DNA from 4 places in the Devosia yakushimensis genome. Region 1 is predicted to be linked to each of the others. Evidence: predicted binding sites of a transcription regulator. Region 1 holds the regulator's gene; each other region holds the start of a gene.
The links. The regulator LexA, encoded in region 1, represses DNA repair genes until DNA is damaged. The targets are predictions, from matches to a motif close to TGTTCNNNNTGTGTTCNG.

Region 1 (4,210 bases):
GCCATCGGCGTACCGAAAAATGTCCTCCTGGTTAGCGAAAGCGGCATTATGACCCACGACCACGTGGTCAAGCTCGAACAGGAGGCCGGCATCGGCACCTTCCTCGTCGGCGAAAGCCTGATGCGCCAGGACGACGTCGCCGCCGCCACCCGCACCCTGCTGATGGGCGCGCCCGAGGCCGTCCGCTAATGGCCGAGGCCAGGCTCACCCATCTCAACGAGCGCGGCGAAGCCCATATCGTCGACATCGGCGACAAAGCCTCCACCAAGCGCCGCGCCGTCGCCCAGGCCCGCGTCATCGCCCAGCCGGCCACCATCACTGCCATTATGGGCGGGACCCTCAAAAAAGGCGACGCCCTGGCCGTGGCCCGCATTGCCGGCATCATGGCCGCCAAAAAGACCTCCGAGCTGATCCCGCTCTGCCATCCGATCCCGCTCACCAAGGTCAGCGTCGACATCTCGGCCGAGAGCGGCACCGCCATCCGCATTGAAGCCGCAGCCGAAACCACCGGCCAGACCGGCGTTGAAATGGAAGCCCTCGTTGCCACCTCCACCGCCGCGCTGACGCTTTATGACATGGCCAAAGCCATCGACCGCGCCATAGTCCTCACCGACATCTGCCTCCTCGAAAAGTCCGGCGGCAAATCCGGCGACTTCGTACGCACACCATGAGCCTCTTACCCGTCGAAGCCGCCATCGCCGCCATTCTCGCGCGCGTGCCCGCCGTACGCCCCGAAATCGTCGTCCTGGCTGACGCCAATGGCCGCGTCCTGGCGCAAACCCTGTTCGCGACCCACGACCAGCCCCCCTTCAATGCCAGCGCCATGGATGGCTATGCCGTCCGCGCCGCCGACATCACTCCCGGCCACCGCCTCACACTGATCGGCATATCGCAAGCCGGCGCCGGTTTCCCCGGCAGCCTGGCCGCAGGCCAATGCGTCCGCATCTTCACCGGCGCCCCGGTTCCTCCCGGCGCCGACGCCGTTATCATGCAGGAAGAAGCCACGCCAAACGGCAATCTGGTGACCTTCGCCGAACAGCCCAAGCCCGGCCGCAGCATCCGCGCCATCGGCAATGACTTCGCCACCGGTGATGCCCTGATCGAAGCCGGCGCCCGCATGGGCCCGATGCAGCTGGCCGTAGCCGCCGCCGCCAACGCCCCCGCGCTTACGGTTGCCACGCGCCCCCGCATCGCCCTCCTCGCCACTGGCGACGAACTGGTGCTGCCCGGCTCGCCCCTCGCACCCGACCAGATCGTCGCGTCCAACAGCTTTGGCCTCGCCCCCATGCTCGCCCCCTATGCCGCTGAGGTCACCGACCACGGCATTGCCCGCGACGACCGCGCTGCCCTGCGGGCCAAGCTCGAATCAATCTTCGCCGCCGAGCCGGACATTCTGATCACCACCGGGGGCGCCAGCGTGGGCGACCACGATATCGTCCAGGACGTGCTGCTCGAACTCGGCGTGACGCTGGATTTCTGGCGCATCAATATGCGCCCCGGCAAACCGCTGATGTTTGGCACCCGCGGCAAGACGCTGATTTTCGGCCTGCCCGGCAATCCCGTCTCGGCCATGGTCACCGCCACCGTCTTCATCAAGCCGGCTCTGCGCAAATGGCTCGGCTATGCCGAACAACCCAATTGGCGCCTGCCTTTGGCCGGCCCCACCCCGCCCAATTCCGCGCGCCGCCACTTCATGCGCGCCCAGCTGGTGCATACGCCCACCGGCCCCGAGCTGATGCCAATCTCCCAGACTGACAGCGGCCACACCTCATCCCTGTCCAACGCCGATATGCTGATCATCCAGCCAGAATTCGACCCCGGCGCCCCCGCCGGATCGACAGTCGAATCCATCCAGATCGACGCCTTTTGACTGTCTAGCCAAGAAAATCACGATGGGGCCGCTGGGGATATTGCGGAACATAACTGGAACACGTATAGTCGTTCTGCCTATGTTCCGAATCCCTGTGGAAGGCCGCCAATGCTGACGCGCAAACAACACGAGCTGCTGATGTTCATCCACGAACGGATGAAGGAAAGCGGCATCCCCCCCTCATTCGATGAAATGAAGGACGCCCTCGATCTGGCTTCCAAATCCGGCATTCACCGCCTGATCACCGCGCTTGAAGAGCGCGGTTTCATTCGCCGCCTGCCTAATCGGGCCCGAGCGCTCGAAGTGGTCAAACTCCCCGATTCGATGAACCCCTCGCTGGGCGGCCGCAAGGCGCGCTTCGAGCCATCGGTCATCGAGGGCACGCTGGGCAAAGTGTCCAATCCGCCGGCCCGCAAATCCGCCGGCGAAGATTATGCCCGGCCGATCTCCATTCCCGTCATGGGCCGCATCGCCGCCGGTACGCCCATCGAGGCCATCCAGACCCATTCCCACACCATTTCGGTCCCCCCCGAGATGCTGGGCGCGGGCGAACATTACGCGCTTGAAGTACGCGGCGATTCCATGATCGACGCCGGCATTTTCGATGGCGACACCGTCCTCATCAAAAAGCAGGAATCGGCCAGCACCGGCGAAATCATCGTCGCCTTGGTCGATGACGAGGAAGCCACCCTCAAGCGCCTGCGGCGCAAGGGCAACACCGTCGCGCTCGAAGCCGCCAACCCCGCCTACGAAACCCGAATCTTTCCGCCTGATCGGGTCAAGGTCCAGGGTCGGCTCGTCGGACTATTGCGAAAATACTGATTGTGGATCGCGCCACGCCTGAGGCGGTGATGGCAGCCTATGCCGAGCGTATCAATCGGCACGACTTTGAGCTGCTAACGCCGCTGATCGACGATGACGCGACCTTTTGGTTTAGCTCTGGTTCCTATCGTGGAATGGAAGCGGCGCGAGCCGCTTTCGAGCGCACCTGGCAACGCCTGGCTGATGAGACATATTGGCTGCAAGACCTGCGTTGGATCGCCAAAGCCGATGAGGCAGCATGCTGCATCTACAGTTTTCATTGGCAAACAACTCTCGAGGGGCAGATCATCCGTGGGAGTGGCAGGGGGACGACCGTCCTGGGCAAGCGGGATGGCATCTGGCGCATTCTGCACGAGCATTTGAGTGCCTTCCCCGAATAAAAAAAGGCCCGCCGATCGGCGGGCCTTTCTGCTTCAAGAGCTGGGTGTGCCTAGTGGTTGTCGCGCGGAACACCATTAGTCTGGGCAATCCGTTGGTATTTCTCGGCTGGCTTGAGAATGGCGCCGTCGCCAAGCTGGCCAACGATGCCACGCTGGATTTCCTGCCAGGGCGTCTGATGCTTGGGATATTTGTATCCGCCAGCCTCAGCCAGTTCCTGCCGCCGGGTGGCGATCTCGGCGTCGGAGATCAGGATATCGGCCGTACCCTTGTTGAGGTCGATCCGCACCTGGTCCCCGGTCTTGAGGATGGCGAGATTGCCGCCCGCCGCCGCTTCCGGCGATGCATTGAGAATCGAGGGGGAGCCCGACGTGCCCGACTGGCGGCCATCGCCAATACAGGCCAGCGAGTGAATGCCCTTTTTGATCAGGTAATCAGGGGGCCGCATGTTGACCACTTCCGCCGCGCCCGGATAGCCGATCGGCCCGGCGCCGCGCATGAACAGCAGCGTATTCTCGTCGATCGCCAGCGACGGATCGTCGATCCGGTGGTGATAATCCTCCGGACCATCGAACACCACCGCCTTGCCCTCGAACATGCCGGGGTGAGCCGGATTGTTGAGGTAGCGATCGCGGAACTCGGAGGAGATCACGCTGGTCTTCATGATGGCGTTGTCGAAGAGATTGCCGCGGAGCACCAGGAACCCGGCCTCGGTCTTGAGCGGATTGTCGAAATGCCGGATGACCCTGTCATCCTGGATCGGCGTATTGCGGCAATTCTCGCCAATGGTCTTGCCATTGACCGTCGGCGCATTCTCGCGGATCAGGCCCTGCCCCATCAGCTCGTTGACCACCGCCGGCACGCCGCCGGCATGGTAATAATCCTCGCCCAGATATTCGCCGGCCGGCTGCAAATTCACCAGCAGCGGCACCTTGTGCCCATAGGTCTGGAAATCCTGCAATTCCAGTTCCACGCCAATATGCTTGGCAATGGCCTGGATATGGATCGGCGCATTGGTCGAGCCGCCGATCGCGGAATTGACCACGATCGTATTGATGAAATTGTCCTTGGTCAGGATGTCCGAGGGCTTCAAATCCTCATGCACCATGTCCACAATGCGTTTGCCGGTGCGATAGGCCA
Region 2 (4,210 bases), on a different contig from region 1:
CCGATTACGACAGGACGCTGATGGCCTGGCATGAGCGGTTCGTCGCCGCCTGGCCGCGGCTGAAAGACCAGTATGACGAGCGCTTCTACCGGATGTGGCGCTATTATCTCAATGTCTTCGCCGCCCTGTTCCGGGCGCGCAATATCAGCCTCTGGCAGGTGGTGCTGTCGCCGCAGGGGGTGCCGGGCGGCTATACGAGCGTGCGCTGAGGCGTGATTCACGTGGAACATTGTCCACAGGGTTTTGCACAGCTGTCGTCACTCTGCCATGCGCCAATGCTTGGATTGCGGCTCTCATGGGGTGTGCACACGTCATGCGCGGCCGTATCCTTGTCATTGTCTTAGCAGTGCTGTCGGCGCCTGCCCGGGCGATCGACATCAGCACGGGCGACACGCTTGATGACGCGCGTCGCCTCGTCGAAGGTGAAAAGTGGCTTAGCGCCCAAATGGTGCTGCAACGGCTGGTGACCGCCGATCCCGACGATGCCGATAGCCTCAACCTGCTGGCCTATACATTGCGTCACACCGGGGACCTGGCCGGTGCCGAGCGATTTTATCTGCGGGCGCTTGCAATCGAGCCCGGTCACCTTGGCGCCAATGAATATCTCGGCGAGCTCTATATTGAGACCGGGGCGCGGGACAAGGCGGCCGACCGCCTGGCCGTCATCGAGACGGTTTGCGGCCTGGACTGCGAAGAATATCGCGAACTCAAGGCCGCCCTCGACGCCGCGCCCTAAAAATGCAGCCGGCGCAGCGGCAGCTTGATGGGGGCAGCGAAGCCGGTTTGCAGGTCTGACCAGAAGCGATCGCGCAATGGCTCTGGGAAGAGGTGGCCGGAAGGTAATTGATCGCGGGCAAACCAATTGGCTTCGATGATGGATTCGCTTTCGGCGGGATTGGCCGTCACGTCGATTTCGGTGTCGCTCCACAATTCGTCAAGATAGGCTAGGCGTCGGACCTTTATGGTCACGCCGCTTTCCTCCAGCGTTTCGCGTTCTGCTGTAGCTTCCAGCGTTTCGCCGCCTTCGACGCCACCACCTGGGCCGACCCAGAAATCATGGCGACCCGTCCGGTGATGACGCACCAGCAGAATTTTCTCCTCGCGCAGCACCAAGGCGCCGGCGGAAATGCGGTGGGCCACTATGCCAACCCCATATTGACGCGATAGCTCAGCGCCTCGGCGATATGGGGGCGCGCCACCCGATCGGTCCCGGCTAGATCGGCCAGGGTACGCGCCACCTTGAGCACACGATGATAGGCGCGGGCGGAGAGATTGAACCTTTCGGCGGCCTGCAGGAGCAGGTTCTGGCTCTCCTTGTCCGGGTTGACCAGTTTTTCGATCAGCGTCGGCCCGGCCGCGGCATTGGTGAAGATTTCGGGCGCACCATGCTCGAGGAAGCGCTGGCGTTGCCGTTCCCGCGCAATGGCGACGCGCCGGGCGATGGTCGTGGAACTTTCTGCGGCCGCGGCCGGGGCGATCATATCGGCGGCGGTGACGGCGGGCACATCGATGCGGATATCGATGCGATCGAGGAAGGGGCCGGAAACGCGGGCCTGGTAATCGCCCGCGCAGGCGGCGCCGCGCTTGCAGGTGTGGCCGGGCGTGCCGGCCATGCCGCATTTGCAGGGATTCATCGCCGCGATCAGCTGCACCCGGCTGGGATAGCTGACGCGGGCATTGGCCCGGGCAATGACGGTTTCCCCGCTTTCGAGCGGCTGGCGCAAGCTATCGAGCACCTGGGGTGAGAATTCGGGCAATTCGTCGAGAAACAGCACGCCATTATGCGCCAGGCTCACCTCGCCGGGCCGCACCCGCAGGCCGCCGCCGACCAAAGCCGCCATGGAGGCGGAATGGTGTGGCGCGCGGAACGGCCGCCGGTCGGAAATAGCGCCGCCAGCCAATTCGCCGGCAATGGACTGGATCATCGAAATATCGAGCAATTCGCGTGGATTGAGCGGCGGCAGGATCGAAGGCAGCCGCGCCGCCAGCATGGATTTGCCGGCGCCGGGCGGACCGATCATCAGCATGTTATGCCCGCCGGCCGCCGCCACTTCGAGCGCCCGCCGCGCCACCTGTTGGCCGCGCACTTCGGCCAGATCGGGCAGCGCTCCGTTCGGCAGGTATTTGCGGGGCTGCGGCCGGGCGGCAAGCTGGCGGCCGGTCAGGTGATTGACCAGCGCCAGAAGGCTCTCGGCGGCGACGATATCGATACCCTCGCCGGCCCAGGCCGCCTCGGGCCCCGAAGGAGCCGGACAGATAATGCCCAGATCCCGCCCCTGGGCGGCAATGGCCGCCGGCAGCACGCCGCTGACCGGGGCAAGGCGTCCATCCAGCCCCAACTCGCCCAATACGAGATAATTGTCGAGCGCATCCTGCGGGATGGCCCCGATGGCCGCCATCAGGCCCAGGGCGATGGGCAGATCGTAATGGCTGCCCTCCTTGGGCAGATCGGCCGGAGCAAGATTGACGGTAATGCGCTTGGGCGGCAGGCCCAGCCCCGAGGCAATCATGGCGGCATAGACGCGTTCGCTCGCCTCCTTGACCGCCTTGTCGGGCAAGCCCACCATCAGGAATTTCGGCATGCCCGGCGCGATCTGCACCTGCACATCGACCGGCACCGCTTCGATGCCCTGAAACGCCACGGTCGCAACGCGAGTGACCATGCCCAACACCCCCCAAACCCGCTTGGACCCTAACAGAGCTCATTGGGACGAACAAGAACGTAGAGCGAACAGCGGCAAGGTTCATCCCGGCGTCGCAGCGCCGTTACAGGGGGCCGCTAGGGAAGGGTTACACACACCCAGTCCGGAGCCCGGCATGTCCAAGATTTCCACCTCTCTGTTACTCGCCTTTTCGCTCGGCGCCGCGATAGTGCCGCAAGCCTGGGCCTGGACGCTGCCCGAAGCCGAGCTGCCGCTGGGCAGCGCCGGCCTGCAGGAAGAGCGCAGCACAGAGGATGTGGTGCCCGGCGTGCAGCATGTTCATATCCTGCGCGGCGGCACGGCCGAGAGCCAGTTCTGGACCATCGAGATCGGCTTTGCCGCTACCGATGCGGCCGCCCAGAATCTGGAAGAAAAGCTCGTGGCTGCCGGGCTGGAGCCGCGCCGCGACCCCAGCACCTTTTCGCTCGACGGCAAGCCGCTGGGTCACATGATCCGCTCCGGCCAATTCGCGACCGCTGCCGAGGCCGCCGACGGCATGGCCGCCCTGGTGGCCGCGGGGCTCAAGCCGGCGCTGCGTTTTACCGGCGAAGATGGCGGGGCGGCGCAGGGACCCTTCGTCGTCGATATCCTGGCGATTGACCCAAGCCGGTTCGAGGGTTCGGTGCAGGCGGCCCTGGCGGCCGATGCCGTGGCCGGCCGGGAGACCACCTCCTCGATTGCCCAGCGATTGGACGCCATCGCAGCGGTTAATGGCGGCTATTTCGTTGTCAACGAAACCGGTGGCACGCCCGGCGATCCAGCCGGCATCAGCGTCATCGATGGCCAGGTGGTCAGCGAGGCGGTCAATGGTCGGCCGGCGCTGCGCCTGGGCACGCAGTTCGGCATCCTGCCCGATATGCGCAGCGACATCGCGCTGAGCTTTGCCGGTGGCGCGACCCTTACGGCCGATGGACTCAATCGCCAGCCCGGCCTTATCACCAATTGCGGCAATCCGGGCGACACGCCGCTCGAGACCCCGGCGCATGATTTGACCTGCACCGATGCCGACGAGATCGTGATCTTCACCCCGGCCTTTGGCGCGCCCTTGCCCAGTGGCCCGGGCTTTCAGGCCCGGTTCGCCGCTGACGGCGCGCTGATCGCGGCTACCCCGGCGCTGGGCGGACCGGTGCCGGCTGAGGGCTTTGTGGTCCAGACCACCGGTAGCCAGGCCGAGGCGCTGGCGGAGGCGGCCAAGAGCGGGGCAGCTGCGAGTTTCGACATTGCCGTCAGCAGCGCCGGCGAGACGGTATCGCTGGGTGAGGGCGACTATCTGGTCAATGGCGGCCCGACCCTGGTGGCGGCCGGCGTTGCGGTCGCCAAGGGTCCAACGCCCGAAGGCTGGTCGCCCGACATGATCGGGGAAACCGATCGCAACAGCTTTTTCAATGGCTGGTTCGTGCGCCGCAATCCGCGCACCGCGGCCGGCGTCACTGCCGATGGCTGGCTGCTGCTGGTCACTGTCGATGGCCGCAGGCCCGAACATAGCCTGGGCGCCAGCATTCCCGAAA
Region 3 (4,210 bases), 400 kb from region 1:
GGCAATATCGGGCCCCACCACCACACGGTCGACCACCACTTCGATATCGTGCTTGAACTTCTTGTCGAGGGCTGGCGCATCCTCGATCTCGTGATATTCGCCATCGATCTTGACGCGCTGGAAGCCCTTGCGCATCAGATCGGCCAGTTCCTTCTTGTATTCGCCCTTGCGGCCGCGCGCGATGGGCGCCAGCAGATAGAGCCGCGTGCCCTCGGGCAGCTCCAGCGTGCGATCCACCATCTGGCTGACGGTCTGGCTTTCGATGGGCAGGCCCGTGGCCGGGGAATAGGGAATGCCCACGCGCGCATAGAGCAGACGCAGGTAATCATAGATCTCGGTGACGGTGCCAACGGTAGAGCGCGGGTTACGCGATGTGGTCTTCTGCTCGATGGAAATGGCGGGGGAGAGGCCCTCGATATGCTCCACGTCGGGCTTCTGCATCATTTCGAGGAATTGCCGCGCATAGGCGCTGAGCGACTCCACATAGCGCCGCTGCCCCTCGGCATAGATGGTGTCGAAGGCCAGCGACGACTTGCCCGAGCCGGAAAGCCCCGTCATCACGATCAGGCTGTCGCGCGGCAGCCGGACATCGATGCCCTTGAGATTGTGCTCGCGGGCGCCGCGCACGACGATCTCTCGGTTCTGGCTGGGCTTTTGCATCATTGTCGAAGTCCATGGCTGGCTGCGCCGTGTCAGGCACAGGCGGCATATAAAGTACGGGTCATATTGGCTGGCAAGTGCAGAGATAGGAGCCAACCGTCTTGGCCGCAAGCGGCCATCTTACCGGGCCTTGCGCCCCGGCGTCACCTTATCGTGTCAGGGCAGGGTTGCGCAAAACGCCTTTCACTGTCGCATATGGAACATAAAAGGAACAAACTGGATTCGGTCAAGCCCCGACATGACCGAATATCCCATGCCAGGCGGCGAAGGCGGCTGCCAGGATGAACAGCACGCCCGCGCCACGGCCGATCCATTGCGTAACCTGCGGGTTGCCGATCAGGGCGTCGCGTGCCCTTGCGGCGGCGAGCCCAAGCCCGCCATAGATCAGCAATTGCATCGAGATGGTCATGATGCCCAGGACCAATGCCTGCTGCCAAACCGGGCCGAATTCCGGTCGGATGAATTGCGGAAACACGGCTATGACGAACATATAGGCCTTGGGATTGAGCAGATTGGTGATGGTGCCTTGCCGGAACGCCACCCAGCCCGACCGGCTCTGGGCCTTGCCGATATGGTCGACCGTGATCGAACTGCGCACCAGCGTATAGCCGATCCAGGCCATATAGGCCGCGCCGACCAGGATCATGGTGCGGAAAACCTCGACCGGCAATTGCGTCAGCACGCCCACGGCCAGCGCCCCGAAGAGAGTATGCACCACCGCGCCCAGCATGATCCCCGCCGTGGCGGCGAGCCCGGCGCGCCGTCCACCCGTCAGCGCATTGGCCAGCACGAAAAACATGTCCATGCCGGGCACGATGATGATGCCGAACAACAGCACGAGATAAAGCCAGAGAGCCTGAGCATAATCCAATCATGATCTCGCAACGGATGGGTGGAGTGCCGCTGGCTTGGCCGAGCCCTGCTGACAAACTGTGTCAGCAGCGGGCTTGACCTGCGTTAAGAATTGGAACATATAGAGAACAATTGTGCAAGGGCCCGTCACTTCTGTTCAAAACGCCAAGTTTGGCGCGCGGGACGGGGCAGGGCGGAGTAAGGTCCGGCGACCAAGGGGCCGCTGGCCCCGGCAATGCAATATGTGAGCGTCCCGGCGGCCGGAAAGGCCCGGGACTGAATTGAAAGGATTTTGCTATGGCAGGCAGCGTCAACAAGGTGATCCTCGTCGGCAATCTGGGTGCCGATCCCGAAGTGCGCAATCTGCCCAGCGGCGGCAAGGTGGTGAACCTGTCCATCGCCACTTCGGAGCGCTGGAAGGATCGCAATAGCGGCGAACAGCGCGAAAAGACCGAGTGGCACCGCGTGGTGATCTTCTCGGAAGGCCTGACCCGCGTGGCCGAAAGCTATCTGCGCAAGGGTTCCAAGGTCTATATCGAGGGCCAGTTGCAGACCCGCAAATGGCAGGACCAGTCCGGCCAGGATAAATATTCCACCGAAATCGTGTTGCAGGGCTTCAATTCCAACCTGACGCTGCTCGATGGCCGTGGCGACGGCGACAATGCCGGCGGCGGCGATGGCGGTTTCCGCAGCGCCGACAATGGCGGCGGCTTCCGCGGTGCGCGCCCGGCCGGTGGTGGCGGCGGCCAGCGCCCATCCTCCAACGCCCCGGCCTTCGAGCCCGGCGGCATGGATGATGATATCCCGTTTTGAGGCGGGGACCAGACGTTGAAAGGAGGCCGCCGGCCTCCTTTTTTGTGCGGGTCGTGGCGTTATATCCTGGGATACCCCCTCCTAGCCTCCCCCTGATAGGGGGAGGGATCTCTCCACTCTTGGGCAAGATCGCGTCCTAAACCACCAGACGGTCCCTCCCCCTATCAGGGGGAGGTTAGGAGGGGGTACCGCGAGCCTCAGAAGCTAATTCACCGTGTGCTGCGGCCCCGCATGGAATGTCCGGCTGGTGTTCCGTCCGGCGGCCTTGGCCGCATAAAGCGCGGTATCCGCGCGCTTGAAGAGATCGGGAGCCGGGCTGCCGTCGGGGTAGGCCACGCCCACCGAGGCACCCAGGGTCAGCATCTGTCCCAGCCGCATGAACGGCTTGCCGATTTCCGCCACGATGCGTTCGGCCACGGCCTCGATTTGCCCCGGCGTCGTCTCATGCCCCAACAGAACCGCGAATTCATCGCCCCCGATCCGGGCGACCAGCTCGGCGGCCGGGCAGGCATCGCGCAGGCGGGCGGCAGCCTCCTTGAGGCATTCGTCGCCAAGCGCATGGCCATAGGTGTCGTTGATCTGCTTGAAATTATCGAGATCGGCCAGCAGCAAGGCGCCGATCGGCCTGGTGTCGAGCTCGGCCAGCCGCGCCTGGAACTGGCTGCGATTGGCCAGCCCCGTCATCACGTCGAATTCGGCCAGATAGCGCGTGCGGTCGGCCAGCAGCTTTTCCTCGGTAATGTCCTGCTTCATGCCGAAAATGCGGGTGGCGACGCCATTGCGCGTCTCGACCGTACCGGTCAGCCGCATCCAGCGGCGGCGGCCTTTGACGGTGGTGATCTCGGCATCGAGGCTGAAATCGCTGCATTCAGCGATGGCCTTGGCGCGGGCCCGCTCCATGGCCTCGCGCGATGCGTCCGAATAGCAGCGCAGGGTTTCCTCGCGCGTCACCACCGAGCCCACCGGGAATTCGAACAGGTCATAGACCCCGTTGCTCCAGGTCAGGCTATTGTCGCTGAGGTCGCATTCCCAGACCCCGATCCGGGCCGTCTTGGAGGCGCGCTCGAACAGCTCGAGCTGCCGCCGGCGCGTGGCCAGCAGGTCGGCAATGGCTTGCTCGCGCTCGGCAAGCTCGGATTCGAGCCGGACGATCATGGCCTGGCTGCGCTGCTCGCTATCCCCGCCAAACACCTCCTGCGCCAGAATGCCCAGCTGGCCCGCCATGGCTGCGCTCCGCGGCCTGGCATCGAACAGGCTGAGCAAAAGCGGCTCGCCCTCGCCAAACGTCACCGGAATACCTGCATAAAAGCGGACGGCGCCGCGGCCGGTATCGGCAATGACAAGCGGCCCGGTGCCTTGCGCGGCATGGGCATGCAATTCGGCCAGGTCTTTGGCGATCTGGCCGCTGACGCCGGCCTGCCACAGGATCTGCATGGCCTGGCTGCCGGCAAAAGCCAGCGCCGCGCCATCCACGCCAAGCAATTGCCGGACCCGGTCGAGCCGCGCATCAAGCGCCGCAGGCCTTGCCTCGCCCGAAGGCGGGTGGCCCAGAAAGGCGGCGGATGACTGCATGGGGCGCACTGGCGCTCGTCCTAGGAGTTCGATTGTCCGAACGCTAGCGCAGCACAGTTAAGACTTCATGATTTCAAGGAGTTGCCGACTACTTGTTGAACGGCACCTGGGCGCGGATATATTCGCCGGTCGCAATATACATGACCTCGAAATTGACATCGATGGCGCCGCCATTGAGCGCGATCTGCGCCGTGATGCCGATTTCCTTGCCCTCTTCGTCCTGGTCGCGCTCGCGCAGATTGAAGATCAGCCCGCCGCCGCGCTTCTGCCCAACCGCAAGGCCGGTAAAGGCGACATTGGAGGTCATGGCCGC
Region 4 (4,210 bases), 510 kb from region 1:
CTCCTGCACCGCGGTCATGGAGAAGGTGTAGAAAGCAGCGCTGCCCAAATAGACGAGGCAGACCAAGCCTGTGCTGATCCAGTAAACAAGTTTCACTGCCATGCGCCATCTCCCCGCGATTTGGCAAACTCTAGCAATCTCTGCCCGCCGGTACCAGTCGGGTGGCTATCGCTACTGTCAGACCCCAATTCCGCCAAGCGGCTCGGTCGCGAAATAGTCCCCGAACCCGGCAATCATCGGCTTGGCCCTGGCTATGGTTGCCTGCACATGGGGCAGTTGCAGGGAGGCGGCGTGGCTCTCCTTGCTGTCCCAGACCTCGGTGATCCAGATACCATCCTCGCTCGCCGGATCGCGGGCTATGACATAGCTGATGCAGCCGGGCATGGCGTCATTGCCCTCCAGCATGATCGCCAGCAATTCCTCGCGTTTGCCGGGCGCCGCCAGCATCTTGCCGATGAGACCATGCATGACTTCACCCTAACTCATTGAGACGCGTGGTAAATTTTGGATCCGTCGCCGCATAGACAACATCGGCCAAGCTATCGTCGGCATAGGCATTTGTGTTGGTGACATGCCCGTCATAGCCGCCAACCTTGGTAAGCGTCGTGCCATTGCGCCAGACCAGCATGAGGCCGTGCTCTTCTTCCCAGCCGCAATTGGCTTCCATGACGACGTACCAATTGTCATCGCCGCGGCGGCCCTTGGTTAAATTGATCTCGCCGGGGCGGACATAATCCCAGATATCGGCCGGGGTCTCCGGGATGCCCATCTCCTCGTCCATCCAATCCTCGCCGCCAACGGCCTGGTGGTAGTCCTTGTAATACGCAAAGACATGGCGCGAATCCGAAATGCGGTCTTCCGGCGTCAGCGTGAGAAACGCTGCCAAGGCCGCAGCGGCTCCTGCCTCGCTCGTATCGGCATCCGCGAATGTCGTGAGTTCGGCATTGTCGAAATATGGAACTTTGAACATCAATATCTCCATGGCTAGGCGGTCATATGGTCAATGACGATAATGGTAACCGCGTGACATCCCGCCCCCACCTGCGAGAGACGCCGAATATCAATCAGCCCTAGGGCTTGATCAGTCCGCCGCTATAGCGAAGTCCATAAGCCTTTGTTCTCTCACAATAAATTTCCTCTTCACCGGAAAACAGCTCGACCCCACCCTCCGACTTATCCACGTATTCCCCGTAAGCGCCCAGCCAGCGAAATCCGCCGAGAAACCGGCCCTCGGCATACATGGCCGATAAAGCCGCCTTGATGGTCTCGCCTGCCCGCACTGCGTCGATCAGATCGGGGCGGAGGATGAAGCCATGGTAATTCATGGCCCAGACCGGCTCGGAATCGAGCCATACCGTCTCCTGGCCCAGAAAGTCCGTGCCGCCGAAATAGCTGTCGCGATAACGCCAAGCCCCCTGCGACCAGACAAGATCATACGAACCCTGCCGGCTCGACGCGGTCTTTTCTCCGCCGCCGACATAGCTGGCCTGTTTGGCGGCCACGATCACCGTGTTCAGCGCCTTCAAATTCATGACTCGCCCTCCGAAACAAACCATGAACATGGCACTCTGGAAAGTCAAGAAAATCGTGCCGCATTGACTTGTCCGAGGCCCTGCCCCAACAAGGGGCCAATCAAATGAAAGCGCCGCCCATGCCCGTCGACCAGCTCTCCGCCCCGCTCACCAAGGAACAGGCCTATGCCCTGGTCGATGCAGTGATGGAACGGGACGACCTGGCGCTGACCGCCTCGGCGCATGAGAATGAAGAGACCGGCGAATGGTTCTTCGAGGCCACCTGCGACAGCCCGCCCGATCTTGAATCATTTTCTGAACTTGCCCGGCAAACCCTTGGCGGCGCTGTCGATTTTTCCGTTGCGCCGATCGATCCGGAAATCAACTGGGTTGCCAAATCGCTGGAGGGGCTGGCCCCGGTCATTGCCGGCGGCTTCTATGTCTATGGCAGCCACGAGACCGGCCCCATTCCCGGCGGGCTGACGGCCATGCGGATCGATGCGGCCCAGGCCTTCGGCACCGGCCATCACGAGACGACGACGGGGTGCCTCGAAGCCATCGACAAGGTGCTGAAGCGCCGCCGTCCGCGGGTTCTGCTCGATGTGGGAACCGGCACCGGAGTATTGGCCATCGCGCTGGCGAAGCGCCTGCGCCTGCCGGTTATCGCCAGCGATATCGACCCTATCGCTGTCAAGACGACCCTTGAAAATGCTGAACAAAATGGCGTCGGCAAGTTCATCATCGGCATCGAGGCGACGGGCCTGACCAACCCCACCATTGCGGGCAATGCCCCCTATGACCTGATCGTCGCCAATATTCTGGCCGGACCGCTGACGGCGCTGGCGCCGGCCATGGGCCGGGTGGCGCAGCGGGGCGCGACGATCATCCTGTCGGGGATTCTGGAGCATCAGGCGCGCGGCGTGATCAACGCCTATCAGCGTCAGGGCATGATCCTGACCGAGAAATTGCAGCGCAAGGACTGGACCACGCTGATCCTGCAAATGCGTTAGCAGGCATTCGCATTTGCTCGCCGGATGCTAGCAGACTGTTAGCACCGGCAGGAGCATCGAGCCGCTTTAGTGAGCGGAAAAGCAAAATCCCCGAACTTGCGTCCGGGGATCAACAGAATCGTCAGCAGTAAACTGCAGCGGCCTTACGGGCGCTTGGTAAATGCGCCGATCAGCTGATGCTGCATGCGATAGCTGACCTGTCGGCTCGACTCGCGGCCACGGGCGTCGATGACGGCTCCCAGTGCCTTGCGGAAATCGTTCTTGCTCTCGGTCATTTCAGTCTCCATGCATGCCGACGATCTATTGCCGCCGACAGGAGCTTATCTAGTGCTTCCCCCATGCTTTGGTTAGGGGGCTAACGGCAAGCCAGCCATGCCCGTTTCGCAAGTCCCGTTACTATCCCGTTAATTTGCCGTTCAGACTTCGCGCCGCGCCAACCTCTCGTTAAGATGTTGCATGAGCCGATCAGGGACGACGCTATGACAGACCAGACTTTTCCGCCCGCCATCTTCCAGAGTTTTGAGGAAAAGGCCGACCCGAAAAACGTCGCGCCGCGACTCAAGGCCCTGCGGGCGGCCATGGAGAAGGCAGGGGTCGACGGCTTTCTCGTGCCGCGGGCCGATGCCCATCGCGGCGAGTCGGTGCCGGCCAGCGAAGCGCGGCTGGCCTATGTGACCGGTTTTACCGGCTCGGCCGGCGTCGCCATTGTCGGCAGGAAGAAAGCCGGGCTCTTCGTCGATAGCCGCTATACGCTGCAGGCCCCAGCCCAGACCGATACGGCCAAGGTGACCGTGCATGAAGCGTTGGGCGGGCTGCCGGCCGAAATCGGCGACTATGTGCCCAAGGGCGGCACCATCCGCTATGACCCCTGGCTGCATACCCCGGGGGAAATCCGCGACCTTCAGGCCAAGCTGGGCAAGCGCGCCAAGCTAGTGCCCGGCGCCAATCTGGTCGACGCCATCTGGGCCGACCGGCCCCGAGCGCCGGTAAGCGCCATCGAGGTGCTGGGCCACAACCGGGCCGGCAGGACCGCGCAGGACAAGATTGCCGATATCCAGGCGAGCCTCGACAAGGACGGCGCCGATGCGGCTGTGCTGACCCTGCCGGAATCGATCTGCTGGCTGCTCAATATCCGCGGCCATGATGTGCCCAATACACCCTTCGTGCTGGGCTTTGCGGTTCTGCCGCGCAAGGGACTGCCCTCGCTCTATCTCGACCCGGCCAAGATCACCCCGGAGCTGGAAAAGGCCCTAAACGGCGTGGCCACGATCGTCAGCAGCAAGGCCCTGCCCGCGGCCCTGGCCAAGTTGGGCAAGGGCAAGAAGACCGTGCTGATCGACCCGGCTTCGGCCCCGGAGGCCGTTGCGTCGGCACTCAAGCAAGCGGGCGCGGCCCTGATCGAAAAGCGCGACCCGGTCTTGCTGCCCAAATCGCGCAAGAACGAGGCGGAACTGGCCGGCATGCGCGAGGCACACAAGCTCGATGGCGTGGCGCTGGCAAAATTCCTCGCCTGGTTCGACGGCAATGCCCCTTCGGGCAAACTGACCGAAATCGGCATCGTCACGGCGCTCGAAGCCTTCCGCCGCGAAGACGAAACCTGCGTCGATGCCAGTTTCGACACGATTTCGGGCGCCGGCAGCAATGGCGCCATCGTGCATTACCGGGTGACGGAGAAGACCGATCGGGTCT

Region 2: QQL79_RS21180 (YifB family Mg chelatase-like AAA ATPase) is a predicted target of LexA. The motif match lies at 2,717-2,734, and genes of this name have one in related genera.
Region 3: ssb (single-stranded DNA-binding protein) is a predicted target of LexA. The motif match lies at 1,626-1,643, and genes of this name have one in related genera.
Region 4: QQL79_RS04090 (DUF5680 domain-containing protein) is a predicted target of LexA. The motif match lies at 1,544-1,561, and genes of this name have one in related genera.

The regions. Positions count from the first base shown of each region.
Region 1 is NZ_BSNG01000001.1:1,364,234-1,368,443, reverse strand. Features, by position in the region: gene trpC (indole-3-glycerol phosphate synthase TrpC) at 1-189, shown strand, start outside; gene moaC (cyclic pyranopterin monophosphate synthase MoaC) at 189-671, shown strand; gene QQL79_RS06790 (molybdopterin molybdotransferase MoeA) at 668-1,870, shown strand; gene lexA (transcriptional repressor LexA) at 1,979-2,692, shown strand; gene QQL79_RS06780 (YybH family protein) at 2,722-3,072, shown strand; gene QQL79_RS06775 (IlvD/Edd family dehydratase) at 3,123-4,210, opposite strand, start outside.
Region 2 is NZ_BSNG01000004.1:121,317-125,526, reverse strand. Features, by position in the region: gene cfa (cyclopropane fatty acyl phospholipid synthase) at 1-209, shown strand, start outside; gene QQL79_RS21190 (tetratricopeptide repeat protein) at 314-736, shown strand; gene QQL79_RS21185 (NUDIX domain-containing protein) at 733-1,140, opposite strand; gene QQL79_RS21180 (YifB family Mg chelatase-like AAA ATPase) at 1,140-2,663, opposite strand; gene QQL79_RS21175 (phosphodiester glycosidase family protein) at 2,818-4,210, shown strand, end outside.
Region 3 is NZ_BSNG01000001.1:1,766,586-1,770,795, reverse strand. Features, by position in the region: gene uvrA (excinuclease ABC subunit UvrA) at 1-663, opposite strand, end outside; gene QQL79_RS08685 (LysE family translocator) at 887-1,531, opposite strand; gene ssb (single-stranded DNA-binding protein) at 1,810-2,325, shown strand; gene QQL79_RS08675 (sensor domain-containing diguanylate cyclase) at 2,530-3,897, opposite strand; gene QQL79_RS08670 (hypothetical protein) at 3,986-4,210, opposite strand, start outside.
Region 4 is NZ_BSNG01000001.1:857,542-861,751, reverse strand. Features, by position in the region: gene QQL79_RS04105 (DoxX family protein) at 1-102, opposite strand, end outside; gene QQL79_RS04100 (putative quinol monooxygenase) at 178-468, opposite strand; gene QQL79_RS04095 (DUF6985 domain-containing protein) at 473-970, opposite strand; gene QQL79_RS04090 (DUF5680 domain-containing protein) at 1,071-1,532, opposite strand; gene QQL79_RS04085 (50S ribosomal protein L11 methyltransferase) at 1,637-2,521, shown strand; gene QQL79_RS04080 (hypothetical protein) at 2,665-2,796, opposite strand; gene QQL79_RS04075 (aminopeptidase P family protein) at 3,001-4,210, shown strand, end outside.